Linked DNA regions of Polyangium mundeleinium. The protein of the gene in region 1 interacts with the protein of each later gene in a pairwise test. Links are inferred from orthologs where the notes say so. Each region holds a gene or a part of one and is shown on either strand. Other genes may lie near its edges. The genes, in order: dhaK and POL67_RS31700.

Region 1 (15,070 bases):
CCGCCGCCCTGCTCACGGCTGGCTGCCATTCCGCAAGCCAGACGCCCCAATCCTCGTCCTTGCCGGCCGCGGCGCCGGTATCCGCGGCGGTCCCCTCGAAGCCCCGTGAGATCGTCGTGGAGCGGGGGACCGTCAAGAGTGAGAACGGCACCGATGTGCCGTACGAGCTCGGCACGTTGATCGTGCCCGAGAACAGGCGAAACCCCGGCAGCCGTTTGATTGGCGTCGGGTTTGCCCGCATCAAGGCGCCGCGTTCCACCGGCGCGCCGCCTGTCTTCTGGTTGCCGGGAGGCCCCGGTCTGAGCGTGCTCGGCGCGCTCACCGACGACGACGCGGCCGCGAAGAGCCGATTGCGATCCTGGCTGACCTTCGGGGCCGTGGGGGACCTGGTCGTGATCGAGCAGCGCGGGTATACACGCCGGGGCGAAATGCTCGAAGCGATGAGCGAAGGCTTGCCCTTGGATCAGCCCGGTTCGGCGCGCGCGGATACCGAGGCCATGCGGGCCTTGGCCAAGGCGGCGATTGCGGCGAACCCCGACAAGGACCTTTCGGGCTACGACATCGGCGAGCTCGCCGCCGATGTGGACGATCTTCGCCGGGCGCTCGGGTATGACAAGATCAGCCTGTTCGGAGGGAGCTTCGGCTCCCAGTGGAGCTTCGCGGTGATGCGACTCCATCCCGACATCGTCGCGCGCGCGGTGCTCTCGGGCGTGGAGCCGTTGAACAACGGCTATGACATGCCCTCGCACGTGTTCGCGGCGCTGCAGCGTATCGCGAACGACGCCGACCGGGATCCTGGGCTCGCCCCCTATCTACCCGCGGGCGGCGTCATGGAAGCCGTGCGCGTGCTGCGTCGGCGTTTCGCCGAGAAATCGGTGCACCTGCAGGTCAAGGACGAGGCCGGTCGAGAGCACACGGTGGTTCTCGGGGCGGAAGACCTGCAGCTCGCCCTGCAGTCGCATACGCAGGAAGGCGAGCAATGGCCTGCGTTCATCTTGTCGCTTTATCACGGGCACTACGAGGCCTGGGCACGCGAGGTCTTCGAAGATCGAAAAGCGAGCAAGACGAAGCTCATCGGACCCCTGGTCGACAGCAGCCTGGGCGTCACGGCCGCGCGCGAACGAGAGCTGCGGACCGATCCGGCCGTCGAGATGCTGGGCACATGGAACTTCGAATCGAACATCGCTTCCGCGCCCGATTGGCCTACCCGCGACATGGGCGACGCGCTACGTGAGCCGGTCGAGAGCCCGATCCCGGTCGTGTTCGTGCATGGGGATTGGGATACCTCGACGCCGGTCGAAAATACCCTGGGCCTCAAGCCTTACTTTCCGAACGGCCATGCGATCGTCGTCCATCGCGCCGGCCACGACGGCACGTTTTATCAGCTTCGCGGGGAGCCGGCGGTGAAGCAGGCGGTGTATGAATTCCTCAAAACAGGCAAGAAGGAGGAACTCCCCGCCGAAGTGACGTTGCCGCTCCCCAAGTTCGAGGTGCCGCCGTTTGCGCCCCCGGCGCGCGACGTGAAAGCGGGAGCGGGGCGCAAATAGGCCCCGGCGCCCGGCCCGTGCCTACGGGGCGTGCATGCCAGGGATCACCGTACCTTCGCAGGTCGCCAGCACCCGGCTCCGGACCTGGAGGATCGGCATGGGGGGGTCATCCAGGTCCGGACACGGGTGGATCTGCCCGTCCCGGCCGATGACCGCGACGTCGCAGTCCGCGCGTGCGGCCTCGAGTCCGACGATGCGGCCGTCGCGGATGCGGATGGCGACACCGCTCGCGCCGCACGCCGCGCATTCGATGTCGAGCCCGTTGAGGTTGAGGCCCCGTACCAGGAGATCGCGCAACAAGGGATCGCCGAGGTTGCCCGCCTGGAGCGCGCCCTCGAAATACACCCACGGTCGGATCTGGCCCTCATCGTCGAGCCTCCAGCGGAGCGCATCGCCGATGTGATAAAACAGATCCTCCCAGGGCTGACGGCTGGGACAGTAGCCCCACTGGAATGCGATCAGGTCTTTGGGGCGCCTCGTGATCTCGACATTGCATCCAGGACATCGCACTCGCGCGACGAGATGGGCGTACGACGGCATGGGCGAAGCGTAGCCCACGGTGTGACGTCTGGAAACCGAACGGGAAGGCGAGGGGACCGTTGGGGGAGGCGGCGGGGCCGGGCGGGGAGGCGACCTCACGCGGAGGTGCGCCCACGGAAGCGGACGCGAACGCGCGGAGGGACGGGGGTTTCAAGCGGCCTGGCTCGCCTCGCTCAAGTCTCCTGGCGGAGCGTGAAAAAAACCACCGCGGGGATGCCCAAACGTCTTGCAAGAGGATCCGGATCAGGACGAGCCTGGTGGTCAGCGCTTGCTTGCTTTTGGGGCCTTGATCGGCAGGTATCCCAGCACGGCTGGTTCGAGCACGTCCCAGTGCGCCCCGTACGAGGCCCCGATCTTCGTGGCGTAGGTATACGCTGCGTTGCCGACGGCGAAGGCGCTCGGCAGGCCGAGCTTGACGCCCGCCTTGGTGTGCTCGTTGCCCACGTCGAGCGTGGCGCGCCCGCGCGTCCAGCGGAAATGGGCGTCCAATACCGACTGGTAGAGCGCCGTGGTGCGCACCTGGAAGGCGAGCCCGTCGCGCGTGTAGGTGAGATCGAGCTCGCCCCCGTCCGACTTCACCTTGTAGGCCGTATTCGGCCCTGAAAACCCCTTCGATTGCAGGAAGGCGCCGATGTCCCGCTCGATGGCGGTGACGAAGGGCGCGAAGACTTCGGTGAGGTCCCGCAGCTTGCGCTCCGGAGAGATGGGCTCCGCGAATACGTTGAAGCTCGTGACGACACACGCCACCTCGCCGTCGGCATCGAGGCCGAAGTAGGTCGCATAGGTCCCGTCGCCGTCGCCAGAGCGGAAGATCATCACGTTTTCGCTCGTGCTCCCTTGGGGCCGATGATCGACCCACCGGTCCCCATTCGCGCGGAGCTCGGGACTCACGACGTCGTAGTAGCTCCCATACGAGGGCCCCTCCGCCTTCTGGCGCGCGGCGTCCGCATTGCGGAGGTGACGCAGGGCGGCCTCGTCGGCGAAGCAGCCGAGCCCCGCGTCGACCGGATAGCCGAAGAATCGCCCCTCGCCCAGCGTCGTTGCATCCTGCCCGGCGAGGGTGGCGAGCTCGAAATGGTCGATGGCCGTCTTTCGCAATCGGATCTCGGCGAATCCGATCACCGAGCCTTCCTTCGCGACGAAGAGGTGAACGGGGTATTTCCCCGGCGCGAGGAGGCGCTCGAAGGGGGGCCGCTCGGGCTGCATCAGCGGATCGCAGGCCACGAGGCGCCCCGTCGTGATCACGATTTCGCCGGCGGGAAGGACCTCCTTCACGCCAGCGGCCTTCTTGCCGGCGAGGTGGGCGTTGCGAATCGGAAGGAACGAGCGGGGGAGCGCGTAGCGGGGGGCGTTCATCGCGCGAGACGTTATCCGATCTCGGCGCCCGCTACGAGCGCCGCGGCGACGCGGGCAAGGGCCGCCGGGCCCATGCTGAGCCGCGTGATGCCGAGCCCGACGAACGTCGCCGCGAGCTTTGGATCCGCCGCGGCCTCGCCGCAGACGGAGACGGCGCGCCCTGCGGCTCGTCCCGCTTGGGAGACCCGATTCACGAGATCCAGCACCGCCGGATGTCCCGCGTCCGCGAGCGCGGCGAGCTTCGGATGACCTCGCTCGGCCGCGAGCGTGTATTGCGTGAGATCGTTCGTCCCGATGCTGAAGAAATCGACGTGCGGGGCGAGCTGATCCGCGAGCAGCGCCGCTGCCGGCACCTCCACCATGATGCCGAGCGGAACGGGCCAGAGATACGGTTTGCCCGTGGCGTCGAGCGTGCGCGCGGCACGCGCGAGGGCCGCTTTCGTGGCTTCGATCTCGGTCACCGTCGATACCATCGGGATCATGATCCGCACGTCCCGGCCCCGCCCGGCGCGGAGGATTGCGCGGAGCTGCGTCTCCAGCAGGTCGGGCCGATCGAGGGAGAGGCGAATGCCGCGGAGGCCGAGGTAAGGGTTTTCCTCGGGGGGAACGTGCAGCCATGGCAATCGCTTGTCGCCGCCCGCGTCGAGCGTACGAATCACGACAGGCGCGCCGGGGAAGGCGGCGAGGACCTCGGCATAAAGGTCGGCTTGTTCGTCCTCACCGGGCGCGTCGTCGCGGTCGAGGAAAAACATCTCCGTGCGCAAAAGGCCGATCCCGAAGGCGCCTGCTTCCTTGGCGGCGCGCGCCTCCAGCGCGCTCGCGGCATTGGCCCAGAGTTCGACCGTCGGGCCCGAGGGAAGGGTGATCTTGCCGTGAAAGGCCGCCGCGGAGAGCCGCGCGGCCCGTTCTTCGGCGCGGCGGCGTTCGAGGTCGGCCGTGCGCTCGGGACCCGGATCGATCCACACCTCGCCGGTCGATCCATCGAGGCCGAGGCGGGCAGGGGATGCGGGAAGATCCTTCAAAAGGGATGCGGCTCCGAAGACGGCGGGAATGCCGGCGCCGCGCAGGAGGATCGCGGCGTGTGAGGTCGGGCCGCCACGCAGGTCGACGACGCCGAGCACGCGCGCGGGGTCGAGGCGCGCGGCTTCGCTCGGCAAAAGCTCGTCGGCGAGGAGAAGGGCCGGCGGGCCTTCGGGCAGGACGGCCGCGGGCGCGGCGCCGAGCGCGCGCAAGACGGCGAGCTCGACGTCGCGCAGGTCAGCGATACGAGCGCGCATGTAAGGGTCGTCCGCGCTCGCGAGGGCCATGGCCGCGCGTTCGATCCCCTCGTGGAAGGCGGAAGCGGCATTCTGATGTTGTTTGGTGATGCGCTCGCGGGCCGTTTGCAGGATGACGGGATCCCGGAGCAACGTGGCGTGCAGGGTCGCCATGTCGTCACGACCATACGCGCCGCGGATCTCCGCCTCGACCTCGTCGAGCGCGGCCGTGAGCCGATCGAGCTCCGCGGGGGGATTTTTGGTGAAGGGATGCGAGAAACGGATCTCGGCTCGTTCCAGGCGGACACACGGTCCCACGGCAACACCTGGCGCAATGGGGATCCCGCGGTCGTTCGTGGTCTTGTCAGGTGCCGGCGGCGGGGGCGCGTCGGGCGTCGTGCCAAACGTGCGCACGAGGGCTGCGATTGCGCGGACGGCGGCCTCCGCCTGGCGCCCCGAACCGGCGATGCGTAGAACATCCCCCCGCCGCGCCTGGAGCCCCGCGAGGAGGACGACGCTGTCCGCCGCGCGCGGCCCTTTTCCATTCGTTCGATTTTCGATCGCGACCTTCGCGTCGAACTGGGAAGCACAGGACACGAGCCGCGCCGCGGGTCGTGCATGCAGACCGTGCTCGTCGCCGATGACGGCGTCCTCCAAAAACACGTTTTCCGTGCTCTCGTCGACCGACGCGGGCGCGGGCGCGGGCGGGGCCTCCCCGAGCTGCTCCTCCTTGGCCAGGAGCCCCCGCCGCGCCTCGGCCGCGACCTCGTCGAGCGTCCCACCGCCCGCCGCGCGCACGGCCGCGGCGACGGCGCCTTCGACGAAGGGCCCTGCGGAGAGCCGCGTCTTCGCCGCGATCGACGCATCCACGAGATCGAGCGCGGTCTCGGCGCTCAAAAGGGCGCTGCCGAGATCCATCAAGACGAGCGCGCCTTTCTCGCCGGCCGCGCGTTCGAGCGCCGCCAGGATGGCCGTCGCATCGGTGCCGAGCGCCTCGCCCGCCTCGCCGACGCCGGCCGCGCATTCGATGACCACCCTGTCGCCCGTCATCTGCGTCGCGAGCGCGCGCGTGGCCTCGGCGAGCGCGCGGCTATGGGAGACGAGGACGAGCCCGACCGTCGTTTGGCTCATTCTGCCGCTGCCTCGGCGAGGCTCTGGAGCAGGAGCCACATCGACGTGGCGCCCGGATCCTGATGGCCCGCGCTCCGCTCCCCGAGATAACTCGCCCGTCCTTTGCGCGCCACGAGCGGAATCGTCGCCTCCGCTCCCTGCCGCGCCGCCTCGGCCGCCTGCGAGAGCGCTTCGGCGAGCGAAACCCCCTCCGCGCCCTCGAAGGCCCGGATCGCAGGACCCAGCGCGTCGACCAGCGTCTTGTCGAGCGGCTCGGCCTTCCCACGTTTCTGGATCCCCGCGAGCCCGGCCGCGAGCGATTGCAGGATCGTCGCCCGATCGATCTCCGGTTTTCCCGCCGTTACCTTCGCCGCTTCCAGGAACAAGGTCCCGTAGAGCGGGCCGCTCGCGCCCCCGACGGTCGAGAGCAACGTCATGCCCACGGTCTTCAGGATCGCGCCGACATCGTCTCGGGAATGCTCCGCGAGCTTGCCGCGCACGGCCGAAAAGCCGCGCGCCATGTTCGCCCCGTGATCACTGTCGCCGATGGCCGCATCGAGCTCGGTCAAGGTTTTCTCATTTTCCCCGATCACCTCGGCCGCGCGCTCGATCCACTGGACCACGGTGTCCCCGTTCAAGATTCCGCTTTCCACGTCACACCCCCCAGCGCAGCGCCGCCGTGTGCACGGGCGCGTCCCAGGACCGAAGCATCTCCTCGTCGACCTGGAGGAGGGTGATGGATACGCCCGCCATTTCGAGCGAGGTGATGTACGGCCCGACGAGGCTGCGCACGACACGGAGGCCCCGCGCCGTCGCGATCTCGTGCGCCTTGCGGAACACGACGTAAAGCTCGAGGAGCGGCGTGGCGCCGAGGCCATTGACGAAGAGGAGCACGTCCTTTCCAGCCCGGAACGGGAGATCGTCGAGGATCGGTTCCATCAACATTTCCGTGATTCGATCGGCGGATTCGAGCTTCGCGCGCCTTCGGCCAGGCTCGCCGTGGATTCCGATCCCGACCTCCATCTCGTCCGGCCCGAGCTCGAACGAGGGTTTTCCCGCATGCGGCACCGTGCACGGGCTGAGCGCGATCCCCATGCTGCGCCCGTGCTCGTTCACGCGCCGGCCGAGGGCCGCGACGTCCGCCAAGGCTCGCCCCGCCTCGGCCGCGGCGCCGCAGATCTTCTCGACGAGCACCGTCGTCCCGACACCGCGGCGCCCCGCCGTGTACAGGCTGTTCTCCACGGCCACGTCGTCATTCACGAGCACGGTCTCGGTGGTGATTCCGAGGTCGCGCGCGAGCTCGCCGGCCATCTCGAAATTCATGACGTCGCCGGTGTAGTTCTTGACGATGTGGACGACGCCCGCGCCGCCGTCGACGGCGCGCGTGGCTTCGAGGATCTGATCCGGCGTGGGGCTCGTGAACACCGCGCCGGGACACGCGGCGTCGAGCATGCCGCGCCCGACGAACCCCCCATGCAAAGGCTCGTGCCCGCTGCCGCCGCCGGAGAGCACCGCGACCTTGCCCCGCACGGGCGCGTCGGCGCGCACGAGGAAAGCCGGGTCGACGTGGACGCGGAGGAGGTCCGGGTGCGCGAGGGCCATGCCCGCGAGGGCCTCCTTCACGAGATCGGAAGGCGCGTTGAGGAGCTTCTTCATCGCGCGGAGGATACCGAAAGAGGGGAGCGGCCCGCGAGCGGAAAACGGAGGCGCTGGGAGAGAGGCGGGGGCGGAGAATCAAGACGGCAAAGCCTCGATGCGAGCGTTTCGCCCATGCGACCCTTGCCGTTCGGTGTGACGACCGCACGTTCCGGACTGGAAGGGGGATTCATGGTCAAGAATTTCATTCGTACTCTCCTCGTGGTAGGCGTTTTTGGCGCGGGGCTCGCCGGGGTCACGGCGCCGTCCGTGGCCCGGGCGGACATCCCGCCGCCGGCACCGGAGCTCGTCGACGAGGACGTGGGCGTGTCCGAGGATGCCTTGAACGAGTCCGACGAAGCCGTAGACGAATCCGAGGATGCCCTGAGCACCCAACCGTGGGATCGTCGTTACGACCGTCGTTATGATCGTCGCTACGATCGTCGTTACGATCGTCGTTACGATCGTCGCTACGACGATCGCTACGACCGTCGCTACGACCGTCGCTATGACCGTCGCTACGACCGTCGCTACGACCGTCGCTACGACCGTCGCTACGACCGTTATCGCTGAGATTGACGCAGATCCCGGACGAACAAGCAGTCCATGAAGGCCGCCCACCGGGGATCCGGTGGGCGGCGTTTGGTTGGAAGGAGTCGATCATGCGCCCCGTGCCGCGCCGATGGCTGATCGGGCTTGCCGCCGCTCATTTGCTCCTCGTGACGCTCGGAGCCTCGGACGTTCCGTTGCGCCATGTCGGGCCCATCGGGCGCGTCCTTTCTCACTACAGCGACCTCTCGGGCGCAGGAACGGGGTACGGGTTCTTCGCGCCCGTGGCGCGTGACCAGTTCATGCTCCATTTCGACGTGATCGATCACGAGGAACGCAGGACGACGACCACCCTCGAGACGGGCGGGAGCCGCGAGGTCGACCTCCGCCTCTCCCATGTCGCGGCCGAGTTCCAGTACGACGATCCCGAGCATCGGCGCACCCTCGCCACGGCGCTCGCGGCGAAGATTTTCAAACGGAACCCGGAGGCGCGCGAGGTCGTCGTGCGCGTCGAAGACTTCGAATCGGTCTCGATGGAGGAGCACCGAAACGGGCGCACGCCGAGCATGAAGCCGATCTACCAGGCGAAATTCAAGCGCGGATCCCGGTGAGACAGGGGGACATCATGGAACGGTCGATCCTCGATGAGCTGGCTGTGAAGGCACGCGCGCGCAGCGCCCTCGACGCCTTCTTGTTCGCCCCGGCCACGGCGCGGCCGCTCGCTGTCTTGCGTATCGGCCTCGCGCTCGTGCTGCTCGTGCAGGCCGCCACGCTTCGCCCCGAGATCGTCGATTGGTTCTCGCGCGACGGCCTGTTCCAGGGCTTCGGCAGCGCCTCGGGCGCCTCGGGCGCCTCGTTCGGGCCGCGTGTCCACGACCTCCTCGCAGGGCTCTCCTCACTCGGGCTCGACGAAGGGAGCGGCATTCGCGCCCTCGGCGCCGCCTACGTCGTGGCCCTCGCCCTGCTCGCCGTCGGCCTGTGCACGCGGCTCGCCGCCTTGCTCGCGTGGTTTCTCCACTGGACCTTCATGCTCAGCGCCGATCCGCTGGGCTACGGGGTGGACCGGTACGCCCACATTTTCCTGTTTTATCTGATCTGGGTCCCTGCCGGCCGTGCGATCTCGCTCGATGAAATGCTCTTCCGTCCGTCGTCCGCGTCCGCGTCCGCGGCGCGGTTCGGGCTGCGCGTGATGCAGATTCACATGGCCATCTCGTACCTCGCCAGCGGCCTCGAGAAGGCCTCCGGGATCGACTGGTGGGACGGAGAACTCCTCTTCCGGGCCCTTTCGTTCCCGGATTGCAAACAATTCGAGATGTCGTGGCTCGCGTCCTATCCCGCGATCGCGCAGCTCGCCTGCCTCGGCACGCTCGCCGTCGAGCTCGGGTATTGCGTGTTCATCTGGCCGCAGCGCACGCGGAGGTTGTGGCTCGCGGCGATCCTTTCGCTTCACGTCGGGATCGCCGTCTTCCTCGGCCTCCACTTCTTCGGCGCCATCATGTTCGTGCTGAACTTCGCGCTCTTCGGCGTCTCCGCCGAGCCGCGCCCCGATCAGGCCGCCTTCTTCGCAGGGGCGGAGGGCGGCGCGAGCTCGACCTTGACCCAGCCCGGCATGCGCCGATCGAATGCCTTGTAGGCGTCGATCACGGAGACGAGCGGCTCCCGGTTCGTCAGGATCTTCGTGGGATCCACGACGCCGCTCGCGACGAGATCGAGCAGCTTCGGGATGAACCGGCGATGCGGGCAATTGCCCATGTTCACCGTGAGGTTGCGCGACATGGCAATGCCGATCGGGAACCATTTCATCTGCGGCGGATAGACGCCGATGATGGACAACGTCCCGGCCTTCGCGAGGGCCTCCACGGCCCAGGTGAGCGCCTGCGACGGGGCATCCCCCGGGTGCCAGTTGTCGCCGTCCTCGTTCGTCCTCGGCGCCACCTGCTCGACCATTCGATCGGCTTCTTTCTTGTCCTCGCGGCTGACCTTCGCCGGCCCCGCGTGCGGGCGGTTCGCGTCGACGCCCACGGCGTCGATCGCGCGGTCCACGCCGATCCCGTCGGTGAGGCGCTGGATCGTCTCGATCGGGTCCTCCTCGTTGTAATCGATCACCTCCGCGCCGAGCGCCCGCGCCATGTCGAGGCGCGAGGGGACGGTGTCGATCGCGAGGACCCGGTCCGCGCCGAGCATCTGCGCGCTCACGATCGCGAAGAGGCCCACGGGCCCGCAGCCGAAGACGGCCACGGTGTCGCCCGGCGTGATCTCGGCGATCTCCGCCCCGAAATACCCCGTGGGGAAGATGTCCGAGAGCAGGATCGCCTGATCGTCGCTCACGCCGTCGGGCAGCTTGACGAGGCCCACGTGCGCGAAGGGGACGCGGGCAAACTCGGCCTGGAGCCCGTCGAACGGGCCGGTCTGGATGGGCCCGCCGAAGAAGGCCGTCCCGGCCTGCTTGCCATTCGGGTTCTTGTCGCACTGCGACTGGTAGCCGGCTCGGCAATACGAGCAGGTGCCGCAGGCGATGGTCGAGGCGACGACGACGCGGTCGCCCTTCCGCAGGTTGCGCACGTCCTTGCCGAGCTCCTCGACGACCCCGACCCCCTCGTGCCCGAGGATCGTGCCCGGCTTCATCCCGGACATGGTCCCGCGGACGAAGTGCAGATCGGTCCCGCAAATCGCGCTCGCCGTCAGGCGCACGATCGCGTCCGTCGGCTCTTTGATCTTCGGCTCGCGGACGTCATCCAGCCGGATGTCGCCGACCCCGTGAAACACGACGGCTTTCATGCAGCCACCCCCTCGCCTGGGCCCTAACGCCGGCGGCCCGTGTTGCCCAGGGAAGAAACATGCCTCGGATTGCTCGGTGCGCTCTTCACCCGCGCGCTCGTTTGCTCTATGAAGGACCCATGAGCTTCGTTGCACGGTGGGTGGGTGTGGTGGCGCTCGTGGGCGCTTCTTCCGCAGGTGTGGCGCGGGCGGACGAGGGCCCGGTCCCGGACGAGGGCCCTGCCGCAGCGCCGGCCGCGGCCCCGGTCTCGGTCTCGGTCCCGGGCGCGGGCTCGGTGACCACGGGGCCCGCCGAGATTCAGCTCAAGAATGGCAGCACGATGCGCGGCACCCTCGTGAACGTCGAGCCGGGGCAACGCGTCATCGTCATCGTCGCGGGGGAGCAGAGCGTCATCCCGTGGAGCGAGATCGCCAAGATCGCGGGCGGCCCGCAGGAAGCCCCCGCCCCCGCGCCCCCGGCCGCCGCCGCGCCGGCCGCAGCCGCGCCGCTCGCGCCGGGGCAGGGCGTGCCGTTCCTCCACATCGAATCGGATTGGCCCAACGTGGAGCTCGCACGGATCGACGGCGAGGTCGGCGGCGGCTACCAGCAGCAAGCGTACGCTGGACCCAATACGATCACCAAGTTCATGTGCAGCGCGCCGTGCGACAGGCTCGTCGACGGGCGGGACGGCCATCGGTTCTTCATCAGCGCCCCCGGCATGTTCCCGACCGAGGCCTTCCGCCTCGATTCCCAGGCGGGCCACGTGACGGCGCGCGTCAAAGGCACCAGCATGGCCCGGTTCGCGTCGGGCATCCTCCTCGTGACGATGGGCGGCGTGCTCAGCCTCGGCGGCGTCATGTTCACGGCTGCGAGTTTCACCATGGACACGACCCCGAGACCCGACAACACGGATCCGATGAAGAGCGTTCGGGCCGTCCGCACGATTGGCCTCATCACGCTCGGCCTCGGCGCGGCGTCGGTCGTCGGGGGGGCCATGTTCCTGTCGGAGGGCCGCACGCGGATCGAGCTCGTCAAGGCGCAGGGCGCGAATACGGGCGTCGTGCTGGAGAATGGGGTCTTGCGGTTCTGACGGGAAGAAGAGGCTGGCGCGTGGCGGCTTGCCACCCAGGCGTACGGGCTTAGGTACGTCGGGGAGGGCATGACCATGAAGCACGTTTTTCCGATTCTCGCGCTTGGTCTCGGTCTCGTGACGGGCTTCGCGGCGGAGGCGTCGGCGCGGGATCCGGTCATCATCCAGCATCCGCCGCCGCGCGTGCCGGCGGTCAACGTGGAGCCGTTCCTCGCCGCGGGCTGCGTCCGGAGCGAGGACACGCTGGATTGCTCGGCCTCCGCCACGATCCAGCCATTCGGATGTTTCGGAAACACCCTGCGCATCGACGATGCGCTCGGCGGCCTTTCGCCGCGCGTGGCCATCGCGGAATGCAATGCGGACGCGCGCGAGGATTCGGCGGTGGGGATCGTCAACCTCGGCTGCATGTTGCCGCAGAAGCGGCGATATTTGCTGGCGACGGGCGGCGGGCACTTCGAGCTCATCGACACGGCCGCGGGGTTCGTCGACCGTTTCGCCCCGGTGACCTCGCAGGCGGAGGCGCTCGGCTTCGCGGTCGCGCTCACGACGGCGAACCCGGAGTACACGATCGAGATCAACGACGGCCGCGATTTCCTGGTGGATCGCATCGAGACGACGAACGTCCGGAAGGTCCGGGGGGGATTCCGGGTGCGGCTGTTCGACATGGAGCTTTGTGGTTGCGGGCTGCACCCGACGTCGGCGGTGGATTATTTCGTGCCGAATAGCGGGCGGGTGCGGGTCGCAGACCGGGAGCAGGTCTACCGATTCACGGGCTTCGTCTGCATCGATTGAGGGAGGCGGCGGCCCCACGCGGGCGCGTCGTGGGTGGACAAGGGCGCACCGATCGCCGATAGTTCCGGGCGGCCCATGCAGAGGACCGCCCATTTTCCTTTCATGTTCCCGCTCGTCGTGATGCTCGCTTGCGTCGCGTCGTGCAAGAAGAACGAGCCCCCGCCGCCGCAGCAAGACGCGCCGAAGGCCGCGCCGAGCGCGAGCGCGGCCTTGGCGGAGCCCGCGGGGCCGAAGGCCGTGCCCACGCTCGTCCTCGAAGAATTCGCGCCCGCGGGCAGCAGCAAGCCGGAGGCCGTCTTCGACGTCGAGGGCGCGGTCGTGGTGACGCACAAGCAACGCGTCGGCCGGATCGTGGGCGACGGCGTCGAATGGCTGAAGGAGACGATCCCGCCCGAGATTGGCGGGCCGCAGGCGACGGTCATCGACTCCGTGCAAGGCCTTTGGCCCGACGCGATCGACGTGCTCTATCGCAGCGACAGCATGCGGGCGCCGGTGCCCTCGTACATGCCGCTGACCGGAAAGGGAACCCGCAAATCCTTCGCCTGGGGCGGTGGCCCGGCCGCGATCAACGGCATCGCCCGGATCGGAGAATCGGTCCTGCTCCTGGGATGGTCGTACGCGTACGGGGACGGGATCTTTTTCTCGACCGTGCGCGGGCCCAAGCTCGATCGGAAGCAGCAGATGCCCACGGAGGCGGGGTGCAAGCCGGGAGAGGTCGAGTCCAGCGAGTTCATGCCGATCCGCCCCGCGATATGGGCGGACACGATCGCCGCCTCGAAATCGGGCGTGCTCGTCGCCGTCGGCCAGATGTGCCACACGCGGGGGCCGGCGCTGGAGGTATGGGACGAGAACGCGACGAAATCGCGGTTCATCGACGTTCGGCCTCTCGTGAAGGACATCGGCTTTTGGCCGAAGCTCCTCGGCGGCAAGGACGAGGTCTGGCTTTATTCGGGGAAAAACAATCCGATTCTCCAGCTCAAAGGCGGCGAGCTCACGGCGTTGCCCCGGACCGAGGCGCCGCCGACGCTCGCATTCGTCTCGACGAGCGGCGTCTTGCACGTGGTCGCGGGCCCCTCGCTCGCGCGATGGGAGGGCGGGACATGGGTGGAGATCGGAAAGCTCTCCTGGCCCATGATCTTCCGCTCGATGGTCCTCGACGGCGACGCGATGTGGGCGTCCGCCGAGGGCAAGGTGTACCGGGTGCGCGAGGGGAAAGGCTGGTCGTTCGCGGAGGGGTGCAAGACGCCGCTCGTGTATCTCTACGACGTGAACCCCGGAAACGCGAACAAGTTCACGTTTCCTTCGACCCGCAAGGCCCTCGCCACGTTCCCCGGCGTCGCCGACATTCGCTTGGTGGAGTTTTTCGAAGGCGGGCGGCGGCTCGGCGTCGAGGTGAAGAGCCAGGCGCAGGGAGAGGCCCTCATCTCGCACGTGAAGGCCACGATGAACGAGGAGAACCCGATCTTGATTTGCCACGCACCGGACAAGCCGCGCGTCATCGAGATCAAAGACGGGAAGTGAGGCCCATGCTTCCTCTGAAGAAACATCCGACCCGCGCGCACGCAGGCCCCGGCGAAACCGTCGCGAACACCCCCAATGGCGTGGCGGGCAAGAGCGTGTACGTGGCCGACGTCGACGATTACGAGCTCTACCGCACGATGCTGTATGGGCTGGGCGCGAAGGGCGTGACCAACAAGTTGATGGCGACGGCGGACGTCATCCTCCACGGCGCGCAGGCGGCCCCGCAGAAGGCGCGCGCGAAGTACCCATCCGCCGAGATCGTGAAGGCCTCGGCGATCCTGCCCTTGTTTCACCAGGAGATACGGTCCTTCAGCGACCTCGTTCGGGCCCTCCAGCGCCACGGTTTTACCGTGCGCAATCCGAGCGACGAGGGGGATGCGGAGTTCGACCACTTCGAGCTGCCGCTCGTGGGCGATTCGCTGCACGAGACCCTGCTGCATTGGCTCGGCAGCTCGGCGTTCATCCGGAGCTACGCGAAGAAACAGCACTTCCCCATCGACAAACGCGAGGAAGGGTACATCGATTTCCCGATCCCGGACAGCGGTGGTCTCACCTGGTATTACACGTGGAACAGCGACGCCTGGAGCCGTGTCCACGCCCTGCGCGGCGAGGGCGATTACCCGCTCGACATCAAGGGCCACCAGCTCCTGCGCGTCGAGCCGCTCTTGTGGACGCAGAGCACGGGGCTGTACTTCCACGAGTATCCGCTTCTCGACAGCATCACCGGCCTGTTCATCCAGGCGGGCGTCGACGCGCGCACCGGCAGGGTGAACGGCACGGCGATCTCCCGCGTGTGGACGTAAGACCGAAACGAGCGGTTACTGCGTCCGCACGATGATGTGGAATCCGAACGGCGACTCCACGATGCCGCTCGTCTCGCCCACGCCGAGGTTGAGCACGGCGTCCTCGAATTCGC
Region 2 (15,189 bases), 2.7 Mb from region 1 along the record:
CGACACGGCGATCTACGACGCGATGGTCCGGCTCGCGCAGGACTTCGTGATGCGCGCGCCGCTCGTCGCAGGCCACGGCAACTTCGGCTCGATCGACGGCGATGCACCCGCCGCGATGCGTTACACCGAAGCGAAGCTGCGGCCGCTCGCGATCGAACTGCTCGGCGAGCTCGGCAAGCGCACCGTGGAGTGGCGGCCGAACTACGACGGCACGAAGAACGAACCGGTCATCCTGCCGGCGCGCTTCCCGAACCTGCTCGTGAACGGCTCGCAGGGCATCGCCGTCGGCATGGCGACGAGCATCCCGCCGCACAACCTCATGGAGGTGCTCGACGCCTGCATCGAGCTCTCGAACCAGCGGGATCTGCCGGTGAGCCGGCTCTTGAAGAAGATCAAGGGTCCTGACTTCCCGACGGGTGGACAGCTCCACGCGACGAAGGAGGAGCTCGAGGCGGTCTACACGACGGGCCAGGGCTCGCTGAAGCTACGCGGCGAGTGGAAGATCGAAGAGGACGACTCGAAGCGCGGGCCCTCGTTCCTCGTGGTCACGTCGATCCCGTACGGCGTCGAGCGCAAGGCGATCGTCGAGAAGATCGCCGAGGTGATCCTCTCGAAGAAGCTGCCGCCGCTGCTCGACGTGCGGGACGAGTCGACGGACCTCGTGCGCATCGTGCTGGAGACGAAGCGCGGGACGGATCCGCAGCTCGTGATGGCGTACCTCTACAAGAACACGCCGCTCGCGGTGCACGTGCCGGTGAACCTCACCTGCCTCGTGCCCACGGACAACCCCGACGTCGCCGCGCCGAAGCGCCTCGGGCTCGACGAGATCCTGAACCAGTTCCTGACGTTCCGGTACTCGACGGTGACGCGGCGGCTGGAGTTCGACCTCGGCGAGCTCAAGGCGCGCATCCACGTCCTCGAAGGCCTCGAGATCGTCTTCGACGCGCTCGACGAGGTGATCGCGATCATCCGCAAGAGCGAAGGCAAGGCGGACGCCGCGAGCAAGCTGATCAAGCGCTTCAACCTCTCGGAGGAGCAGACGGACGCGATCCTGGAGCTCCGCCTCTACCGGCTCGCGCGGCTGGAGATCCAGGTCGTGCGCAAGGAGCTCGCGGACAAACGCGCCGAGGCCAAGCGCCTCGACGCGCTGCTCAAGAGCGACACGAGGCGCTGGGACCTCGTGCGCGACGAGCTCGCGCAGATGAAGGAGAAGTACGGCGATCGTCGTCGTACAAAGATCATGGGCGCGGTCGACGAGCCGGAGTTCCAGGCCGAGGACTTCATCGTCGCAGAAGACGCGAACATCGTTTTGAGTTCCCAGGGTTGGGTGAAGCGCGTCCGCGAGCTCAAGGACCCGTCCGCGACGCGCCTGCGCGAGGGCGACAGCGTGCTCGCGGCCGTCGCCGGCTCGACGCGCTCGGCCGTCGCGTTCTTCTCAAACCTCGGCGCCTGCTACGTCTGCCGCATCCACGACATCCCGCCCTCGACGGGCTACGGCGATCCTGTCCAGAAGCTCTTCAAGCTGGCCGACGGCGAGCGGATGGTCGCGATGATCTCGCTCGATCCGCGCGCGCTCGGCGAGGAGCTCTCTGCGCCCACCGAGGGCGCGGCCGAGCCCGAGCCGCCCTTCGCGCTGGCGCTCACGCGCGGCGGCCTGGCTTTCCGTTTCTCGCTCCGCCAGCACCGCGAGCCGAGCACCCGCGCGGGCCGCAAGTTCGCGAAGCTGAACGAGGGCGACGAGGTCCTCGCCGTGCTGCTCCCGAGCGCCGGCCGCACCGTCGTGTGCGTCGCGAGCAACGGCTTCGCGCTCGGCGTGCTCGTGGAGGAGATCGGCGTGCTCTCGGGTGCAGGCAAGGGCGCGATCGTGATGAAGATCGACGAGGGCGAGCGTGTCGTCGGCGCGATGCTCGACGATCGTGACGCCATCGAGGTCGAGACCGAGAAGGGCAAGGTCGCGCGCGAGTCCGTGCAGAAGGTTCGAGGCACGCGCGGCGAGTTCGGCCGGCAGGTCTTCCCCAAGAAGGACCGCGTCGTCCGGCTCGTCCTGCCCCCCGTCGCGACGCCCGTCCTCGGCAAGCCCGAGGAGGAGAGCTGATCCATGGCAACGACCGCTAACCCGCAGCCCGCCTCCGGGTCGCGCTACACCGCAAAGGACATCGAGGTCCTCGAAGGCCTCGAGCCGGTGCGCAAGCGCCCCGCGATGTACATCGGCGGGACCGACACGCGCGGCTACCATCACCTGCTTTGGGAGATCGTCGACAACGCGGTCGACGAGGCGATCAACGGCCACGCCAAGCGCATCGAGGTGACGCTCGACGCCGATCGGCGCGGCGCCACGATCGCCGACGACGGCCGCGGCTTCCCGGTCGACGTGCACCCGAAGTACGGCAAACCCGCGCTCGAGCTCATCCTCTGCACGCTGCACGCCGGCGGCAAGTTCGCGAGCTCGAACTACAAGGTCTCCGGCGGCCTGCACGGCGTCGGTTCGAGCGTGGTGAACGCGCTCTCCGTCGAGCTCGACGTGAAGGTCCTCCGTGACGGCTTCGAGCACGTGCAGGCCTTCAGCCGAGGCACGCCGACGGGCAAGCTGAAGCGCGGCGCCCCGACCCGCAAGCACGGGACGGTGCTGCACTTCCGCCCCGACCCCGAAATCTTTGGGGACAAAGCATCGTTCGACGCGGACACCGTCAGGGAGCGCCTCGAAGCGAAGGCCTACCTGCACGGCGGCCTTCTCATCATCTTCAAGGACCAGGCGACGGGCGAGACCGTCGAGCTCGTGCACCCGAACGGGATCGTCGACTACCTGCCGAAGCTCGTCACGCAGCGAGGCAAGCCCGCGGTGCACGCGTCGATGTTTCACGTCGCGAAGGACGGCGACATCCGGCTCGAAGCCGCGCTGCTCTGGACCGAGTCGCCCGAAGAGTCGGTGCGCTCCTACGTGAACGGCATCCCGACGCACTCGGGCGGCTCGCATGAGAGCGGCTTCAACACCGCGATCGTGAAGGCCGTGCGCGCCTTCATCGAGGCCAAGAAGATCCAGCCGAAGGGCGTGACGCTCACGGCCGAGGACATCCGCGAGGGCATCGTCGGCCTCCTGTCGATCTACATCCAGGAGCCGCAGTTCCAGGGACAAACCAAGGATCGGCTGAACAACGCCGAGGCCGGCCCCGCCGTCGAAGGCATCGTGCGCCCCGCGCTCGAGCAATGGCTGCTCGAGAACGGCACGGCCGGCGAGGCGATCGTGATGCGCGCGATCCTGGCCGCCCGCGCCCGCGAAGCCCGCCGCGAGGCGACGCAGCAGGTCGTCCGCAAGACGGCCGTCTCGCACCGCCTGAACCTGCCCGGCAAGCTCGCCGACTGCAGCTCCACCGACCCGAACGAGAGCGAGCTCTTCATCGTCGAGGGCGACAGCGCAGGCGGCTCCGCTAAACAGGGCCGCGACCGACGCACGCAGGCGATCCTGCCCCTGCGCGGCAAGGTGCTGAACGCCGAGCAAGCCTCGACGTCGAAGGTGCTCTCGAACAAGGAGCTCCAGGACATCGTCAGCGCGCTCGGCTGCGGCTTCGGCAAGGACTTCGACGCCTCGAAGCTCCGTTACGGCCGGATCTTCCTGCTGATGGACGCCGACAGCGACGGCCAGCACATCGCCACGCTGCTCCTCACGTTCTTCTACCGCCACCTGCCGGGCCTCATCCGCGGCGGCCACGTCTACCTCGCGCAACCTCCGCTCTACCGAATCGACGCGGGCAAGGAGACGCACTGGGCCCTCGACGAGAAGGAGCGCGACCGCATCCTCGTCAAGCTGCCCAAGGGCCACAAACCGGAGATCTCCCGCTTCAAGGGCCTCGGCGAGATGCCCGCCGAGGACCTCAAATCCACGACGCTCGACCCGCGCCGCCGCCGCGCCCTGCGCGTGGTCATCGAAGGCGAGCTCGAGACCGATCGCATCCTGAACGAGCTCATGGGCAAAGACGCCTCGGCCCGCTTCCGGTTCATCATGGACCGAGCCCAAAGCGCCGAAATCGACGTCTGATCCCGGGCCTGCCCCGCCCCTGCCCCGCCCCTGCCCCCCTCCCCTCACCTCCGCGGTTCGTCCCCACGCACCACCGGTGCGTCCGGGATCACGCGCGCCCGCCGCTTGCGCAATCCTCGCCCCAACGTCGAAGCGCTGCGACGGTCATCCGGAGCCGAACCTGCGCGAGTTGAGCAGACTCGGCGCAACACGAGATCCACCCGCTCATACGCAGGATTAGGCCCGAGCGCCGAGACCCGCAAGGGTCGGAACGATGCTCGGCGGGCCTCGCCACACCGCCAAAGATCCGCCAGATCCGCGCAAAATCCCGGCACATTTGCGTTCCCGGTCACCACGCAAACCTGAGCCTGAGCCCACAGGCGGCGTTATGCGCATCCGATATTGGTATGCCTATATGGTAAATTCAGATACCAGCCCCACCCCCTGATGACCTTCGGCCCGAGGGTTGCAAAGGCAGAACATCGAGTTGCCGTCACGGCGCCGCATGCAGCGGCGAGAGTCCCCGTGGCAAGGAGAGGTTCCCGTGAGCGATGCGCTTTCTTTGACGATGCTGGACGCACCCTCCGCCGCCCGTATGCCCTCGGCCTCGCACATGCCGCCATTTGCGGTTCGCCAGGCCCCCATCACCCAAACGCTGCCGAAGATCCCCGCTCCGCAGCCGTCACAAATCATCCCGAAGAGCACGCCCGAGCGCATGCGGGTCGCCCGCGAACGCATCCGGGCCGCCGCAGAAGCCGGTCAACGAATCCGCTCGTACGAGGTCGCTCTCGACCTCGACCTGTCCGAGTTCCACTTCGCCCGGCAGTTCCGCGCCGCCTTCGGTCGCTCTCCTCACGTGTTCTACGATGAGGTGCGCGCCCAAAAAGCCCGCGAGCTGCTCACCGAAGGCATGAGCGAAGGCGACGTCGCCCGCCGCATCGGCTTCCGCAGGCCCGCCGAGCTGCGTGCCCTGCTGTCGAAGCGCTGAGCCGAAGTTGCTCGTTCAACGTCTCGCCGGTGATCCGGCTTCTTTCCTCACAACGTAGCGCCGGGGTTTCACCCCGGACCCGACCAGGGGCTCTCCGCCCCTGGACCCGGACCAGGGCAAGCCCTGGACGCGGGGCGACAGCGCGCGATGCGCGCTGTCGACAAGGAAGACGTTCCCAGCAAATAGAGCAGCGCTGCTGTCTCGACTGGCAAAATCGTGGAGGGTCTTGCCACGGACCCGTCGGAAAAACCGCGCCTCGCGCGGTTTTCCGCCCTCGGTCCAGGCCGTGCCTGGTCCGGGGTGAAGGGGGCGGACAGCCCCCTTCCGGGGTGCGGGGTAGAGCCCCGCTCATCCGCGCGGACGACGAGACGCGGCGCTGGCTCCGCTCTGCGGAGCGGGTGTCGCGGCGTCAGCGGGCTGCGCGACGAAGGACGCTGACGCCGGGCCAGGTCTTGCCGCGATCCGTGACTTCCCACTCGTCCGCGCCGAGAAACCGGCACTTCGCGCCGTCGAACATGCCTCCGCTCGCTCGAAGCGTGAAGGCGTCGCCGGACTCGCCTTCCACCTGATACGGCGCGCTTTCGTCGGGCGTCTTTGAGGTCCGCACGCTCTGCGCATCCTTGTCGAACCCGATGCGCAGCGACTCGAACAGGTCCGCCATCAGCGGCATCGCCTCGTTCGGGATCGGGTGATCCGACGTGTATCGGACGATCTCCCACGTCCCCTGAAGCTTCTTCTTCACACCCACGAGCTCGGGCTCGGCGGGTTTGTCCGCCTCGATCGCCGCGCCCGTCGATGGCCCTTCCACGGCCTGCCCACTGCCACCCGCGCAGCCCACGAGGAGCGGCACGAACATGATCCCAAGGCGAAAGCGTCCCACGATCCAGGAAGGTACGCCGACTTTGGGAGTCACCTCAAGTCTGCCGCGAACCAACCCCGATCCGCTGGTGCTGGAGCGAAGGCAAGCTCGCCCGGACGTGCGCGAGGTACGCCGGATCGAGCGTGCCGACGACGATCCCCTCCCCCTCCGAAGCCTGCGCCACGACCTCCCCCCAAGGGTCGACGATGCACGACTTGCCGTACGTCTTGCGCCCCTTCGGATGGCTCCCCCATTGCGCCGCCGCGATCACGTAACACTGCGCCTCGATCGCTCGCGCACGCAGGAGCACGTGCCAGTGGTCCTTGCCCGTCGCGAGCGTGAACGCCGCCGGCACGAGGAGCACCTCTGCGCCACGCGCGACGAGCTCGCGATACAGCTCGGGGAAGCGCAGATCGTAGCAGATGGAGAGGCCGATCCGCGTGCCTGCGACGTCGACGACGACGGGCTCGTCGCCCGGCATGCACGAGGCCGACTCGCGGTAGCGCTGGCCATCCCCGACCTCGACGTCAAACATGTGGATCTTGCGGTACCGCGCGACGATCTCGCCCGACGGCGCGACCGCGGCGAAGGTGTTGTGCACACGCTTCGGATCGGACGAGCGCTCGGGGAGGCCGCCCGCGAGGATCCAGACGCCGTGTTTCGTGGCGTTTTCTGCGAGGAACGCGCGAATCCGGCCGCCGTCCGTGGCGTCGAGATCCTCGGCGACGCGCAGCCGCTCGTCGTCGTCCCCGCCCATGAACGCGAAGTTCTCGGGCAAGACCACGACCTTCGCGCCGCGCGAAGCAGCCTCGGCCACGAGGCGCCCGGCTCGGCCGAGGTTCTCGACGAGATCCGCTTGGCTGTTCATCTGCACCGCGGCAGCAACAAGAGGCTCACGCATGCGGGGAAGCCTACCTCGCGCGACGTGTCGCGTGTCGAACATGAGGTTCGTCCACTGAAATCGACCAGAGCGCGCGCATGCCCCTTCCCGACCTCGGATGGGCCGCTATTCTGCGCGCCGCATGGGGCCCCTCTCGTACCTGCCGCGGTCGGTTCTCGGCGTGGCGCAAGAGATCGTGCGGCACCTCCTCAAAAGGCCCGTGGTCGGCGTAGCCGTGGCCGCCCGGACGGAGGACGGGAGGTGGCTGCTCATCCGCCGCGCCGATACGGGGACCTGGGCGTTGCCCGGCGGCACGGTCGAGTGGGGCGAGACCCTGCGAACGACGGTCGTGCGGGAGCTCGACGAAGAGGCCGGGGTCGACGAGGTGACGATCGGCCCGATCGTGGGCGTGTTCTCGCGGCCGGATCGCGACGTGCGGTTTCACGCGGTCACGATCGTGGTGTCCGCGCGCGTGGCCGAGCCGAGCCGACCGCCGAAGAACCCGCTGGAGATCCGCGAGGCGCGGCTCTTCCGCGACGAGGAGCTGCCCGCGCCGCTGGCGATGGGGATGGACGACATGCTCGCCGCCGCGCGGCGCGGCGAGGTGGTGTTCGAGTGACGTTCGGAGCGACTTGAGGGAGGACACGAGGATGACGCACCTGCACCACGGCTGGGACAAGCAGCCGGATCCGGCCGTGCGAGCGCGGATCGACGAGCTCGCCGAGCGGATCGAGCGCTACCGCGCGAGCTACTACGCCGGCAAACCCGACATCTCGGACGCCGCCTACGACGCGCTCGAAGACGAGCTGCGTGATCTCGATCCGACACACCCGGCGCTGGCGCGCGTCGGCACGCCGGTGGCCGTGACCGAGTGGGAAAAAGCTCGGCACGAGATCCCTATGGGCTCGCTGAACAAGGTCGTGAACGAGGCCGAGCTCGAAGCCTGGGCCACGCGCTGCGACGAGCTCGTCGTGAAGGAAGGCGGCAAGGCGATCTCGGACGATCTCTTCGTCGCGGAGAAGCTCGACGGGATCTCGATCGAGGTGATCTACCGCGACGGCAAGTACGCCGACGCGATCACGCGCGGTGACGGGATCATGGGCGAGCGCATCTCGCCGAACGTGGCCCGCATGCGCGGCGTGCCGCAGAAGCTGAAGGAAAAACTCACGCTCAGCGTGCGCGGCGAGATCATCCTCAAGCTGTCGGACATGAAGAAGTCGTTCCCGGGCGTGGCGAACCCGCGCAACGCCGCCGCCGGGACGTCGAAGCGCTTCGACGGCCAAGGCTGCGAGCACCTGACGGTGCTGTTCTACGACCTCGCCGATCACCTCGACATCACGACCGAGGAGCAGAAGATCACGTTCCTGCGCAAGCAAGGCTTCGGCACGCCCTGGACCGCGAAGGGCACGCTGAAGGACGTGCTCGGGATCTACCGGAAGTACTCGTCGGAGATCCGCGCGGGGCTCGACTACGAGATCGACGGGCTCGTGGTGCGCGCGAACTCGACGGCCGCGCAGACCTTGCTCGGCGAGGTGAACCGGAGGCCCCGCGGCGCGACCGCGTTCAAGTTCGCGTCGCAGGCGAAGGTGTCGAAGGTGGTGGAGATCCTCTGGGACACGGGCCCGAGCGGGCGCGTGACGCCGGTGGCGATCGTGGAGCCGGTGGAGCTCGCGGGCGCGACGGTGCAGCGCGCGAGCCTGCACAATGTGGGCAACGTGCGCGCGCTCGGGATCGGCGTGGGCGACGAGGTCCTGGTCTCGCGCCGGAACGACGTGATCCCGTACGTCGAAGAGGTGGTCGAGAAGGGCGGCAAGACGGAGCTGCCGCCGACGCGCTGCCGGCGCTGCGCGGCCGAGCTCGTGACGAGCGGCGAGTACCTGCTCTGCCGCAACCAGGAGTGCCCGGCGCTCGTCGAGGGCCGGATCCACAACTGGATCGACGCGATCGGCGCGCTCGAATGGGGCGACAAGCTGATCGAGCAGCTCGTCGAGGCAAAGCTCGTGAAGGAGCCGGGCGATCTCTACAAGCTGAAGCCGAAGCAGATCGCGGACCTCGAGCGGCGCGGCGACAAGATCGCGAAGAAGGTGCTCGACGAGCTGACGAGCCGGCTGCCGCTGACGCTGCCCGTGTTCCTGGCGGCGCTCGGCATCGAGGGGTTTGCGATCCAAACCGCGCGGCTGCTCGTGGCGTCGGGCTACACGACGATCGAAAAATTGCTCGCGGCGACGGAGCAGGATCTCGCGGGGATCTCGGGGCTCGGCCCGATCAAGGCCGGCATGATCGTGCGCGGGCTGCAGGGCCGCAAAGCCGAGATCGAGCGGCTGATCGCGCAAGGCATCGTGCCCGTGACGCAGGAGCAGGAAGGGCCGCTCGCGGGGATGTCGTTCTGCTTCACGGGCGCGCTGAGCCGCCCGCGCGGCGAGATGACGAACCTCGTGGAGACGAACGGCGGGCGTGTGCTCTCGGGCGTGACGAAGGAGCTCAACTACCTCGTGAGCGCCGAGGCGGACTCGACGTCGAGCAAGGCGCAGAAGGCGAAGAAGTACGGGACCGTGCTCCTCGACGAGGCTGGCTTCTTCAAGCTCATCCAAGACAAGGGCGTGAAGGTCTCCTGACCTCGCTCACGCCCACGCCCCGCTTCAACACTTGGAGCTACGCTCGGACAAGCCGAGCTACGCCCCAAACCCCCCTCACCAGTACGTATCCTGATCCTCGGTGACCCCGGCGAGCCGATCGAGGGTGATCGGCTCGCGCCCCGGCACGAGGATCCGCCCCGAGAACTCACCGGCGAGCTGAAGGAAACGCGAGCGGACGATCCCGAGGTCGTGGCGCTCGGTGTGAAGGCCGCTCGGCGTGAAGGTGAGATCGACGCGCTCGTCGGGCGCACGGACCTGCCAGCTCGAAAGAGGTCGTTCACGGTCAAACGAAAAACGGACCGCCGAGAGGGGCACGATCTCGCCGTCGATCCACGCGACACACTCACGATCCCCGACGAACCCCTCGGTGAGGTTCAAGGCGATGGGTTTGCCCTCGGCGGTGCGGCCGAGGCCAAAACCCCATCGCCACGCGGTGTGCCGTTCGAGCAGGCCCGCCGTGAAGTCGTACCCGGCGAGCGCTCCATCGAGCGAGAACTTGCGGCCCGCCGCGACGAGCGAGCCGTCCACCGAGAGGAGCGCGCGTTTCTCCGTCGTCGAGAAGAGGCCCTCCCGGAGCGCTGCGACCACCCCCAGCGCAGGCGGCGCCTTCGTGGTGCCGAGCCGCGCCTGAAGCTCGAGCCCCTGCATGCGTACGTCAATGGCGTAATCGCTCTGTCCGGCCGGTCTCGAAACAGAGAGGTGATTGGCACCGAGGTGGTAGGAGGCGAGGCAGCCTTCACCGCCGCTGTCGCCGATGAAGGCGCTGAAAGGCGGGCCCTTGGTGGTCTCGTCGACGAGGGCGCGGCCCTCGCGTCGATCCACGACGAAGGCGAAGGCGTTGGCGGCGTAGCCGAGGCGGATGATCGCGACGGCGCAGATGAGCTCGTCGGAGGCGATCGCCACGTAAAACCAGCGCTTTTCACGGCGCACGCGGGTGAGCGGGTTCTTCGCCGCGGCCCCGAAGGCGATGGGCGGCAGACCCCCGGCGTACGTGCCGAACCGAGGCCGCTGGGTGGTCGGGTCGAGGATCGCTTCGGGCGGAGTCCGGTGGATCTGCATCCACGGGAGAATAGCGAGCCCTGGGAAGACGGCACGGCCCTGTGCACGGCGCGAGAGCGCCCCCGCGGATCGCAGTGGTAGACTCGCGCGCCATGCAGGCCGCGATCGCGAACACGCCCCATCCCGTCAACGAACCGGTGCGTTCCTACGCGCCCGGGACGACCGAACGCGCGGAGCTCAAGGCCGCACTCGCGCGCATGTCCGGCGAGACGATCGAGATCCCGATGGTGATCGGCAAGAACCACGTGTTCTCGGGCCGCCTCACCGAGGTGCGCGCGCCGCACAAGCGGAGCCTGCTCCTCGCGCGTGCGCACGACGGAAATCGCACCGACGTGGCCGAGGCGATCGACACCGCGCTCGGCGCGTCGAAGATGTGGGGCGAGATGCCGTGGACGGCGCGCGCAGCGGTGTTCCTGCGCGCGGCGGAGCTGCTCGCGACGCGGTACCGGCCGCTGCTCAACGCGGCGACGATGCTCGGGCAGAGCAAGACAGCGCATCAAGCCGAGATCGACGCGGCCTGCGAGCTCATCGATTTTCTGCGCTTCAACGTGGCCTACGCGCGGCAGATCGCGACGGAGCAGCCGCAGAGCTCGCCGGGGACGTGGAACGTGATGGAGCCGCGTCCGCTCGAAGGGTTTGTCTTCGCGGCGACGCCGTTCAACTTCACGGCCATCGCGGCGAACCTGCCCGCAGCGCCGGCGATCATGGGCAACACGGTCGTGTGGAAGCCGTCGGCGAACGCGCTGCTCTCGGCGCACTGGATCATGGCGCTCTTCCGCGAAGCAGGGCTGCCCGACGGCGTGATCAACCTCGTGATGGGCGATCCGGCGGAGTTGACGACGGCGGCCCTGGAGCACCCGAGCCTCGCGGGCGTGCACTTCACAGGCTCGACGCCGGTGTTCCGGTGGATGTGGCGCAAGGTCGGCGAGAACATCGATCGGTACCGGACGTACCCGCGGCTCGTGGGCGAGACGGGCGGGAAGGATTTCGTGTTCGCCCACGCGAGCGCGGATCCGACGGCGCTTGCGGTCGCGCTCGTGCGCGGTGCGTTCGAGTACCAGGGACAAAAGTGCTCAGCGGCGTCCCGCGCGTACGTGCCGAAGTCGATGTGGCCTGCGCTGAAGGAGCGGATCGTGGAGCTCACGCGGATGATCCGCGTCGGCGACGTGGCGGACTTCCGCAACTTCATGGGCGCAGTGATCGACGGTCGCGCCTACGCGCGGATCACGAGCGCGGTGGAGGAGGCGCGTCGCGGCGGACGCGCGCGGCTCATCTGCGGCGGCGAGTGGAGCGACACGGAAGGCTTCTTCATCGAGCCGACGGTGATGGAGACCGAGGATCCGAAGCACACGTTGATGGAGACGGAGCTCTTCGGCCCTGTTCTGACGGTGTGGCCCTACGACGACGGCAAGGAAGACGAGGCGCTCGCGCTCTGCGACGAGACGAGCCCGTACGCGCTGACGGGCGCAGTCTTCGCCCGCGATCGGGCGTTCATCGAGAAGGCCAGCACCGCGCTGCGCCGCGCGGCGGGGAACTTCTACGTGAACGACAAACCCACGGGCGCGGTGGTCGGGCAGCAGCCGTTCGGCGGCGGGCGCGCCTCGGGGACCAACGACAAGGCGGGCAGCGTCCTGAATCTCTTGCGCTGGACGTCGCCGCGCTTGATCAAAGAGAACTTCGAGCCGCCGCGCGCCGTCCCCTACCCGTTCCAGTCCGAGCCGTAACGCGGGCGCTTCTGCGTCACTCCGGCATGGCCGGGCAAGCGCCGCCCTCGAGGGCGACGCACACGCCCTTCTCCTCCTCGTAGTACTCGGCTTGCTCCTCGTAGCAGTCGGCCTGGTCGGAGAGGGATGCGGCGTAGGCGGCGTCATCGGCCGCGAGCTCGAGGCACGTCGACGTGCAGAGCGTCTCACTCGCGCCGGGCTGGCAGAGCGCGTTCTTCTGGCAAATCGCGGCGCAACTGTCCTCGGGAGGACGATCGCCGCAAGCGCAGATCACGAAGGTCAGGAGAAGGGCGAAGAGCGTCGAAAGGCGCATGCGTCGAGGATAACGCAGGCGGGTTTTGGCAGAGCGCACCGAATGGTATACGGGCGCTCCGATGCGTACCCCGAGCCTCACCCTGGTCTCGCTCGCTCTCGCCCTCCTCGCCTGTGGTGGCTCGACGCCCGAGCCTGTGACGCCCCCGAACACGGACGCGGACACGGCGAAAACGAGCGTCGCTACGACAACGGAAAAGCCTGCGGATCCGCCGCCCGCGCCCGCGGCCAAGCCCGCGTTCGATCCGGTGGCGATGGGCATGACGCCGGACGGCGCGCGCAAGCTCTGTGATGAGCACCTCGCGAAGGCGAAGGGCCTCGCCGAGGACATCAAGGCGCTGAAGGGCGCGCCCGCGGACAAGCTCACGTTCGCGGCGACGGTGGGCCGCTTCGACGACGTTGTCCTCGAGGTCGCGAGCGCCGGAGAGTTCCCGTACCTGATGGGCGTCGCGCACCCGGACGCGGCGGTGCGCGAGGCGGCGAAGGCCTGTGAGCCGAAGACGGATGCCTTCCAGACGTCGCTCTGGCTCGACGCGGACGTGGCCGCGGTGATCCAGGCCTACGCGAAGAAGGGCGAGAAGCTCGAAGGCGAGCGGGCGCGGCTGCTCGCGGACGTGCTGCGCGATTTCCGGCGCAACGGGCTCGAGCTGCCCGCGGACAAGCAGGCGCGGCTGCGCGAGCTCAACGCGGAGATCACGAAGAAGGGCCAGGAGTTCATGTCGAACATCGGCGCTTCGACGGAGTGGATCGAGGTCGACGAGAAGGAGCTCGAAGGCCTGCCGAAAGAGTACGTCGCGAGCCACAAGCCGAACGACAAGAAGAAGGTCCGCATCTCGACGGACTACCCGGACTACTTCCCGTTCATCACGTACGCGAAGAACCGCAAGCTCGCGCTCGAGCTCTACGCGAAGTTCACGAACCGCGGCGGCAAGCAGAACGTGCGGCTCCTGGAGGAGCTGCTCACGCTCCGCACCGAGAAGGCGAAGCTGCTCGGCTACGAGACCTGGGCGGACTACGCGATCGAGCCGCGCATGGCGAAGAGCCGGAAAAACGTGCGCGAGTTCCTCGACAACCTCTCGGCTGCGCTGAAGGACCCGGTGAAGGTCGAGCTCGAGGAGTTGCGCAAGGAGCACGTGCGGCTCGGCGGGAAGAAGACGGACGTGCTCTATCCGGCGGATCGGTACTACCTCGAGGACAAGGTCCGGAAGGCCAAGTACAACTTCGACTCGCAGGCGCTCGCCGAGTACTTCGAGATCGGCGCGGTGAAGAAGGGCCTGATGGACACCACCGCGAAGATGTACGGGCTCGAGTACCGCGAGGTGCCGGCCGCGGCGTGGCATCCGGACGTGACGGCGTACGAGGTGTGGTCGAAGGGCGAGAAGATCGGGAAGTTCTATCTCGACCTCTACGCGCGCGCCGACAAGTACAAGCACGCGGCGATGTTCGGCGTGCGCACGGCGAAGCGCCTGTCCGACGGAACGTGGCAGCAGCCGATGGCGGCGCTCGTGTGCAACTTCCCGAAGACGGAAGGCAGCCAGCCGGGCCTGATGTCGCACGAGGAAGTGACGACGTTCTTCCACGAGTTCGGCCACGTGCTGCATCAGCTCCTCACGCGCTCGGAGCTCGCGACGTACTCGGGCTCGAACGCGGTGCGCGACTTCGTGGAGGCGCCGTCGCAGATGTTCGAGGAGTGGGCGTGGTCGCGCGAGGTGCTCGACACGTTCGCGCGGCACTACAAGACGGGCGAGAAGATCCCGGACGCGCTCTTCACGTCGATGACGAAGGCGCGCACGTTCGGGCTCGCGCTCGGGACGCAGCGGCAGCTCTTCCTCGCGTCGCTGGATCAGGAGCTCCACGCCCGCAAGGCGCCCTTCGACACGACGAAGGTGGTGGAAGAGGTGCAAGGCAAGGTGGACGTGTTCCCGTACGTGAAGGGGACACACTTCCAGTCGAGCTTCGGGCACCTGATCGGCTACGACGCCGGCTACTACGGCTACCAGTGGGCGCTGAGCCTGTCGCGCGACGTGCTGACGCGCTTCCGCAAGGAGGGTCTGCTCAACACGACGACGGCCGAAGCCTGGCGGACCGAGGTGCTGGCGAAGGGCGGCGGCGAGGACGAGCGGACGATGATCTCGCGCTTCCTCGGCCGCGCTCCGAGCCACGACGCGTACTTCACGTACCTCAAGGGCAAGGAGTGACGCGAGCAGGGGGCGCACCACGCGCCCCCGCGTCCCTCAAGGCTGTACCGAGACCCCCATCGCCTCGCGCAACGTGCTGTGCGCCTCGGAGACCGTGAATCCGAGCAGATCGGCGATCTTCGTCTCCGCGTCGAGCGCACCACGCGGCTCGGCGCGGAGGAGCGTCGCGACCACGTCGAGGCTGCCGCAGAGCAGGTAGCCCGCGCGCGTCGCGCATCGCTCCACGGCCGCGGCCCAGCGGGGTAGGTCCGGACGAACGTTTGCCGCGGCGAACGCGGAGACGGCTTCTTCCAGCGCCTTGCGTTGCGCGTCGTCGAGGTGCGCCTCGAAGAGCGGCTTGAACGCGAGCACCACGTCGCGGACCTTGGCGGGGATCGGCTCGTCCGGCAGGGCGATCGCGATGGCGCTGACGAAACACGCGCTGAGCTCTTCGAGCGAGGGATAGAAGAGCAGGAGCCGGTGATGGCCCACGTGGTACGTGAGGTGCCGGCCCACGAGGAACGCGAGTTCCGCGAGCGTGC

Evidence for each region.
Region 2: the proteins of dhaK (region 1) and POL67_RS31700 interact in binary tests that used the Escherichia coli proteins (3 or more experiments, as listed by UniProt). The link is inferred for Polyangium mundeleinium from one-to-one orthologs.

What each region holds. Positions count from the first base shown.
Region 1 is NZ_JAQNDO010000001.1:5,242,674-5,257,743, forward strand. Bases 5,465-8,267 are described here. They hold dhaK (dihydroxyacetone kinase subunit DhaK), read right to left. Parts: upstream 7,466-8,267; coding sequence 6,464-7,465; downstream 5,465-6,463. Other genes in these bases: ptsP (phosphoenolpyruvate--protein phosphotransferase), read right to left, coding at 5,465-5,830; dhaL (dihydroxyacetone kinase subunit DhaL), read right to left, coding at 5,827-6,462; POL67_RS20970 (hypothetical protein), read left to right, coding at 7,580-8,017; POL67_RS20975 (hypothetical protein), read left to right, coding at 8,107-8,267. Also shown: POL67_RS20940 (alpha/beta hydrolase), read left to right, coding at 1-1,547; POL67_RS20945 (hypothetical protein), read right to left, coding at 1,569-2,087; POL67_RS20950 (DUF4241 domain-containing protein), read right to left, coding at 2,349-3,443; more of ptsP, read right to left, coding at 3,455-5,464; more of POL67_RS20975, read left to right, coding at 8,268-8,604; POL67_RS20980 (HTTM domain-containing protein), read left to right, coding at 8,619-9,626; POL67_RS20985 (zinc-dependent alcohol dehydrogenase), read right to left, coding at 9,542-10,771; POL67_RS20990 (hypothetical protein), read left to right, coding at 10,891-11,841; POL67_RS20995 (hypothetical protein), read left to right, coding at 11,917-12,633; POL67_RS21000 (hypothetical protein), read left to right, coding at 12,709-14,154; POL67_RS21005 (hypothetical protein), read left to right, coding at 14,160-14,957; POL67_RS21010 (thioredoxin domain-containing protein), read right to left, coding at 14,973-15,070. UniProt on the Escherichia coli protein: Dihydroxyacetone binding subunit of the dihydroxyacetone kinase, which is responsible for the phosphoenolpyruvate (PEP)-dependent phosphorylation of dihydroxyacetone via a phosphoryl group transfer from DhaL-ATP.
Region 2 is NZ_JAQNDO010000001.1:7,961,473-7,976,661, forward strand. The notes cover bases 1,644-4,565. They hold POL67_RS31700 (DNA gyrase/topoisomerase IV subunit B), read left to right. Parts: upstream 1,644-2,098; coding sequence 2,099-4,033; downstream 4,034-4,565. Other genes in these bases: POL67_RS31695 (DNA gyrase/topoisomerase IV subunit A), read left to right, coding at 1,644-2,095; POL67_RS53790 (helix-turn-helix domain-containing protein), read left to right, coding at 4,557-4,565. In the rest of the region: more of POL67_RS31695, read left to right, coding at 1-1,643; more of POL67_RS53790, read left to right, coding at 4,566-5,000; POL67_RS31710 (hypothetical protein), read right to left, coding at 5,410-5,856; POL67_RS31715 (carbon-nitrogen hydrolase family protein), read right to left, coding at 5,915-6,760; POL67_RS31720 (NUDIX hydrolase), read left to right, coding at 6,882-7,358; NAD-dependent DNA ligase LigA, read left to right, coding at 7,390-9,354; POL67_RS31730 (DUF2804 domain-containing protein), read right to left, coding at 9,430-10,434; pruA (L-glutamate gamma-semialdehyde dehydrogenase), read left to right, coding at 10,527-12,158; POL67_RS31740 (hypothetical protein), read right to left, coding at 12,175-12,471; POL67_RS31745 (M3 family metallopeptidase), read left to right, coding at 12,533-14,668; POL67_RS31750 (tetratricopeptide repeat protein), read right to left, coding at 14,705-15,189. UniProt on the Escherichia coli protein: Topoisomerase IV is essential for chromosome segregation; it is the principal protein responsible for decatenating newly replicated chromosomes. It relaxes supercoiled DNA.